Regions from separate parts of the Streptomyces sp. NPDC107498 genome, predicted to be linked through region 1. Evidence: riboswitches for the same ligand, from Rfam matches in the RefSeq annotation. Region 1 holds a riboswitch; the other holds the start of a gene.
What was found. A riboswitch is a leader RNA that binds a small molecule or an ion and turns the genes downstream of it on or off. The one in region 1 is predicted to bind glycine.

Region 1 (3,397 bases):
GCGTTGGTGCCGTGCGCGGAGGACGGGATGAGGCACACGGTGCGCTGCTCGTCCCCGTTGGCGCGGTGGTAGGCGCGCACGGCCAGGAGGCCGGCGAGCTCGCCCTGCGATCCGGCGTTCGGCTGGATCGACACCTTGTCGTAGCCGGTGACCTCGGCGAGGCGCTCCTCCAGCTCGGTGATGAGCGTGACGTAGCCCTGCGCCTGCTCGATCGGGGCGAAGGGGTGCATCTGGCCGAACTCGGGCCAGGTCACCGACTCCATCTCGGTGGTCGCGTTCAGCTTCATGGTGCAGGAGCCGAGCGGGATCATGCCGCGGTCGAGCGCGTAGTCGCGGTCCGCGAGCCTGCGCAGGTAGCGCAGCATCGAGGTCTCGGAGCGGTGCGCGTGGAAGACCGGGTGGGTCAGGTACGCGTCGGAGCGCAGCAGACCGGCGGGGAGGGCGTCCTCGGTGGCGGCGTCCAGGGCCTCCACGTCGCCGGTGACGCCGAAGGCGCCCCAGACGGCGGCGAGCTGCTCGCGGCCGGTGGTCTCGTCGCAGGAGACGTACACCAGGTCGGCGTCGGCGCGGTAGAGGTTCACGCCGGCCTCGCGGGCGGCGGCGACGACCTCGTCGGCCTTGCCGGGCACCCGGACGGCGAGGGTGTCGAAGTAGGAGCCGTGCACGACCTCGACGCCGCCGGCGGTGAGGCCCGCGGCGAGGACGGTGGCGTACCGGTGGGTGCGCTCGGCGATCTGCTTGAGACCGTCCGGACCGTGGTAGACGGCGTACATGCCGGCCATGACGGCGAGCAGCACCTGGGCCGTACAGATGTTGCTGGTGGCCTTCTCGCGGCGGATGTGCTGCTCGCGGGTCTGCAGGGCCAGGCGGTAGGCGCGGTTGCCGTCGGCGTCGACCGAGACGCCCACGAGACGGCCGGGGAGGGAGCGCGCGTGCCTGTCCTGGACGGCCATGTAACCGGCGTGCGGACCGCCGAAGCCCATCGGGACGCCGAAGCGCTGCGTGGTGCCGACGGCGATGTCGGCGCCCAGCTCGCCCGGCGAGGCGAGCAGGGTGAGCGCGAGCAGGTCGGCGGCGACGGTGACGATCGCGCCGAGCTCGTGCGCGGCGTCGATCAGCGGCTTGATGTCGCGGACCGCGCCGGAGGCGCCGGGGTACTGGACGAGCACGCCGAAGACGCCGCGCTCGGCGACCTCGGCGGGGATGCCCTCGCTCAGGTCGGCGACGACGACCTCGACACCGGTCGGCTCGGCGCGGGTCTCGATGACGGCGATGGTCTGCGGCAGGGCGTCGGCGTCGACGAGGAAGACGCCGTTCTTGACCTTGCCGACCCGGCGGGACAGCGCCATGGCCTCGGCGGCGGCGGTGCCCTCGTCGAGGAGGGAGGCGCCGGAGGTGGGCAGACCGGTCAGGTCGGCGACCATGGTCTGGAAGTTCAGCAGGGCCTCCAGGCGGCCCTGGGAGATCTCCGGCTGGTACGGCGTGTAGGCCGTGTACCAGGCCGGGTTCTCCATCACGTTCCGGAGGACGACCGGCGGGGTGAAGGTGCCGTAGTAGCCGAGGCCGATCATCGGGGCGAGAACCTGGTTGCGGTCGGCGAGCGTGCGCAGCTCGCCGAGGACCTCGGCCTCGGTGCGCGCGGCCGGCAGGCCCAGCGCCTCGGCGTTCTTGATCACGTCCGGCACCGCGGCGGCCGTGAGCTCGTCGAGCGAGCCGTAACCGACCTGGGCGAGCATCTTGGCCCGTGCCTCGGCGTCGGGCCCGATGTGCCGCTGCTCGAACGGGATGCCCTGTTCGAGCTCGGAGAGCGGAGTGCGGTTGGCGGTCATGTACGGAGGCCTCCTGGTCGTCACGACCTGCGAGGGGCACCACGGCGCGGGTGCCCGGACGGCCTCCCCCTCTGTCATCTCAACCTGAGAGTTTCACCGGCACGCCTCGCGGCACGCCGGCTTTCACCGTCGGTGAGAGCGGAATGCCGTCGGACATCCGCTCTGCTTTCCAGAGTGACCTCGTCCGCGCGGTACAGGGGCCTGAGAGATTCCGGGGAGGATTTGCTCCTTCGGCGCCCACCGGAAGGTTTCTCCGGGGGACTCTCCCGCACGGGGTCGACAGCCACAACCAGCCTACCAGCGAGGTTGCGACTCCCGTCGCTCAAGTGGCCGACATCCCGGATGTGCACTTTCGTAGGGGTACAGAGCAGTTGCGACCAGTTGGAGGGACCGTGGAGACCGACATCGATCCGCGCAGCCTGATCGGCCGCAAGGCGTTCGACCGTAACGGGCACAAGATCGGCACCGTGGACGAGGTGTACCTGGACGACGCGACCGGCGTCCCCGAATGGGCCGCGGTCCGCACGGGGCTGTTCAGCCGGGACGCCTTCGTCCCCCTGGAGCCGAGCGCCCTGCTCGACGACGGCCTCCACATCCCGTACGAGCGGGCGCTCATCAAGGACGCCCCCGACTTCGGCGTGGGCCGCCACCTCTCCCCCGAACAGGAGCTCCAGCTCTACCGCCACTACAGCCTCGCCCTGCCGCCCCCGCCCTCCGACGTCCCGGACAAGGACTTCGGCCGCCTGGCGGGGCAGGACGGCGCCTGACGGCCCCACGGGCCGACGCCGGAGAGGACCCGCACCGTCCCCCGGTGCGGGTCGGACCGCCGCGCCCCCGCACCGTCCCTCCCGGCGCGGGTCAGGCCACCGTGGCCCCTCGCGTCCGCACCAGCGGCAACGGCTCCGACGGCGCCAGTTCCGGGTCGTCCACGGAGAACGTCCGCACCCGACCGGGCCCGGACCACGGCTCCTCGAACCGCACCGTGACGCGCCCGACCCCGCTCCCCTGGACCCATCCGGCCCCGTGCACCGCGTGCCGCACGTCGTGCCCGGGCGCCCAGTGCCTCTCCACGGGACCGTCCTTCTCCGCCTCGACGACCTCCTCCGCCTCGGCCGGGGCGCCCTCCTCCGGCTCCGGCCCCGCGCCCGCCCCGACGACCGCCTGGGCGAACAGGTCCTCCTGCGTGTAGTCCGCGAGCCCGCTCACCCCCACCCCGAGCAGTCGCACGCCCCCCGTCGTGTCCACCGCCTCCAGGAGGCGTCCGGCCGCCTCCCGCACGACGGCCGGGTCGTCCGTGGGCCCCCGCAGCGTCTCGGACCGGGTGAGCGTCGAGAAGTCGTACCGCCGCACCTTCAGGACGATGGTCCGCCCCGAGTGCCCCGACGCCCGCAGCCGCCCCACGCACCGCTCGGCGAGCCGTTCCACCTCGGTCCGGATCCGCACCCGGTCGTGCAGGTCCACGTCGAAGGTGTCCTCGACCGACACCGACTTGGCGTCCCGCTCGGCCACCACGCGCCGGTCGTCGTACCCCCGGGCCATCCGGTGCAGGGAGGTCCCGTGCGCCCGCC
Region 2 (3,397 bases), on a different contig from region 1:
GGGGTGCCGCTCAGACGCCGCCGCGCTGGTAGAAGGGGCGCACCCGCTCCAGCATCCAGTCGCCGACCGGGTCCTGCGCCATGTCGAGCAGGATGAGGTTGACCGGCCAGGCGACCTCGACCCGACCGAGGGCGCGGCCGAGGGCGTCCAGGGGCGCGGTGCGGTCGGCGCCCTCCCAGTGGGAGAGCTGGACGCCGATGAAGAGGGCGGGCTCGGTGCCCTCGACGCTGGCGAGGGCGCGTCGGGCGGTGGCGACGACGCCGGTGGCCTCGAACTCGGCGGAGGCGGCGGCGAGGAAGTCGACCGGATCGTCCTGCCAGTCGGGCTCGAAGAGCCGGACGCGGCCGCCGCTGGCGGGGCCGTCGAGCGGGGTGCGGCCGACGCGGCAGAGCTCGGCGACGGCGGGCGGGGGCAGCGGGACGCCGACGGCGCCGCCGGGGTTCACGGCGATGCCGAGCTGCGGGGGCAGGCCGCGGGCGAAGTCACGGGCGGGGGCGACGGTGAAGGACATGTGGTCGCCGACGCAGGCGAGGAACTGCTGCTCGGAGCTGAAGACGGGGACGTAGGCCGCGCCGTCGATCTCCATGGTGGCGAGGTCGAGGCCCTGGCTGTCGGGGCCGCCGCCGTTGGGCAGGGGCACCCAGACCGGGCTGCGGCCCAGCACCTCGACGAGGCGGGCCCCCGCCTCGGGGTTGCCCAGTGAGGCGGCAAGGACCTCTTCGAGCTCGTTGCCCGGCCACGTCACGTCCACGGTCGCGTTTCCCCTTCTCGCACGGCCTTCCGCACCGGCCGCCCGGCAGCACCCTAACGCCGCCCCGGCACCGCCGTGGCCAGAAGGGAAGGGTACGGCCGTCCCGGGACGACCGGGACGCCGTTCAGGCGGCCTGTCGGAAGCCGATGCTGCGGAGGGAGTCGGCGGCGGGCCGGTCGAGGAGGGTCACCGAGGCGCAGCCGTGCGGGAGGCTACCGGACTCGACGGCCCGCAGGAGCCGGTCGACGGCCCGCCGGTGGCGCCCGAAGGCGTACGCGGAGACGCCCCGGCCCCGGGCGTGCTGGCCGGCCTTCGCGGTGTCCGGGGTGACGTCGAGGAGGAGCAGGTGCAGGGAGCGGCCGCGCCGGCCCGCCTCGCGGGCGAGCCAGCCCCGCACCCAGGCCTGGGTGCCGCAGTCGTGGACGATCACGCTCGCGCCGGAGCGCAGGGCGCGGCGCAGTGCGGCGTAGTGCGCGATCCGGACCAGGGGGCGGTAGACGGCGTAGGGCAGGAGGCGGGGCATGCGGGCCTCCCAGCGCTCGCGGACGTCCTGGGAGTCGACGGCACCGCCCCGGGCGGCGCGCTTCATCAGGGTGGACTTGCCGCTGCCGGGCAGCCCGGAGACGACGACGAGGTCGCCGGCCGCGAAGGTGAGGGAACGGGGGCCGCGGCCGCCGCGCTCGCGCAGGTCCCGCAGGAGGCGTCCGCGGCTCCGGGCGCGGGCCCGCTGGGACGGTATGCCGGTGCTCGCCGCGTACGCGCCGGTGTGCTGGATCCTCATCGCTCTCCCCCTGTCGGGTCTCAGGAGACCTGAGGAGACCCTTGCCCATGAAGTGTAAAGAAACGGTAATGCGGCGCAAGCGATTTGCCCCGCCGACACCGCGTGCAATGATGTGCGCGCCAGGCGCGCACAGTCGCCGCACAATCGCATACCGGCCGCTCGAATCCGCGCGGGAGAGTTCCGGACCGCCGAGCGCGTCCGGGCGCCGAAGGAGCAAGACCCTCCCTTGAATCTCTCAGGCCCCGTACCGCGTGGATGAGGCAGATCTGAAAAGCGGGACGCCTCACGCGTCCCCACCCAAGGTGCAAGCCGAACTCTCGGTGCCGATCCCTCGGTGACGAGATGCCCTCGGTGAACCTCTCAGGTTCCATGACAGATGGGGAGGACGTCCTCGCCCGTCATGTGTTTTCGTCACCGATCACGCCCTTGGGACCCGGGAGCCACCCCATGAGCACTGCCCCCCGCCTGACCGCCCTCGATGCCCTGCATCGTTCGCTGGGCGCGACCATGACCGACTTCGCCGGCTGGGACATGCCGCTCCGGTACGGCAGCGAGCGCGACGAGCACACCGCCGTCCGCACCAGGGCCGGCCTCTTCGACCTCTCCCACATGGGCGAGATCACCGTCACCGGCCCGCAGGCCGTGGAGCTGCTCGACTTCGCCCTGGTCGGCAACATCTCCACCGTGGGCAACGGCCGCGCCCGCTACACGATGATCTGCCAGGAGGACGGCGGCATCCTCGACGACCTGATCGTCTACCGCCTCGGCGAGACCGAGTACATGGTCGTGGCCAACGCCTCCAACGCCCAGGTCGTCCTGGACGCCCTGACCGAGCGCGCGGCCGGCTTCGACGCCGAGGTCCGCGACGACCGCGACGCGTACGCCCTGATCGCGGTCCAGGGCCCGGAGTCCCCCGGCATCCTGAAGTCGCTCACCGACGCCGACCTGGACGGCCTGAAGTACTACGCCGGCCTGCCCGGCACGGTCGCGGGCGTGCCGGCACTGATCGCCCGCACCGGCTACACCGGCGAGGACGGCTTCGAGCTGTTCCTGAAGCCCGAGCACGCCGAGGGCGTCTGGAAGGCGCTGACCGAGGCGGGCGAGGGCGTCGGCCTGATCCCCTGCGGCCTGTCCTGCCGCGACACGCTCCGCCTGGAGGCGGGCATGCCGCTGTACGGCCACGAGCTGACCACCGCCCTCACCCCCTTCGACGCGGGCCTGGGCCGGGTCGTGAAGTTCGAGAAGACGACCAACGAGGGCCGCTTCGTCGGCCGCGAGGCGCTGGAGAAGGCCGCCGAGCGCGCCGAGACCGCCCCGCCTCGCAAGCTGGTCGGCCTGATCGCCGAGGGCCGCCGTGTCCCGCGCGCCGGCTTCCAGGTCGTCAAGGACGGCGAGGTCATCGGCGAGGTCACCTCCGGCGCCCCGTCCCCGACGCTCGGAAAGCCGATCGCGATGGCGTACGTGGACGCGGCGCACGCCGCGCCCGGCACCCAGGGTGTAGGTGTGGACATTCGCGGCACCCACGAGCCGTACGAGGTCGTGGCGCTGCCCTTCTACAAGCGCCAGAAGTGACGCAGTCGTCTCGTTCCGCGTCTCACCCCGTAAGACCCACGTTCATCAGCACTCCCCCGATCCAGGAGAATCAGGTCATGAGCAACCCCCAGCAGCTGCGCTACACCAAGGAGCACGAGTGGCTGTCGGCCGCCGAGGACGGCGTCGCGACGGTCGGCATCACGGAGTTCGCGGCCAACGCGCTCGGTGACGTCGTCTACGCCCAGCTCCCCGAGGTCGGCGACACCGTCACCGCGGGCGAGACCTGTGGCGAGCTGGAGTCGACGAAGTCGGTCAGCGACCTCTACTCCCCC

Region 2: linked by a shared signal. The riboswitch ahead of gcvT (glycine cleavage system aminomethyltransferase GcvT) and the one ahead of gcvP (aminomethyl-transferring glycine dehydrogenase) in region 1 are both predicted to bind glycine.

The regions. Positions count from the first base shown of each region.
Region 1 covers NZ_JBVJPE010000009.1:9,711-13,107, reverse strand. The annotation lists gene gcvP (aminomethyl-transferring glycine dehydrogenase) at 1-1,829, opposite strand, end outside; glycine riboswitch at 2,009-2,108, opposite strand; gene ACZ66Z_RS17540 (PRC-barrel domain-containing protein) at 2,222-2,596, shown strand; gene ACZ66Z_RS17535 (DNA polymerase IV) at 2,688-3,397, opposite strand, start outside.
Region 2 covers NZ_JBVJPE010000003.1:12,594-15,990, forward strand. The annotation lists gene ACZ66Z_RS05790 (enhanced serine sensitivity protein SseB) at 11-751, opposite strand; gene ACZ66Z_RS05795 (AAA family ATPase) at 876-1,532, opposite strand; glycine riboswitch at 1,693-1,792, shown strand; gene gcvT (glycine cleavage system aminomethyltransferase GcvT) at 1,980-3,104, shown strand; gene gcvH (glycine cleavage system protein GcvH) at 3,182-3,397, shown strand, end outside.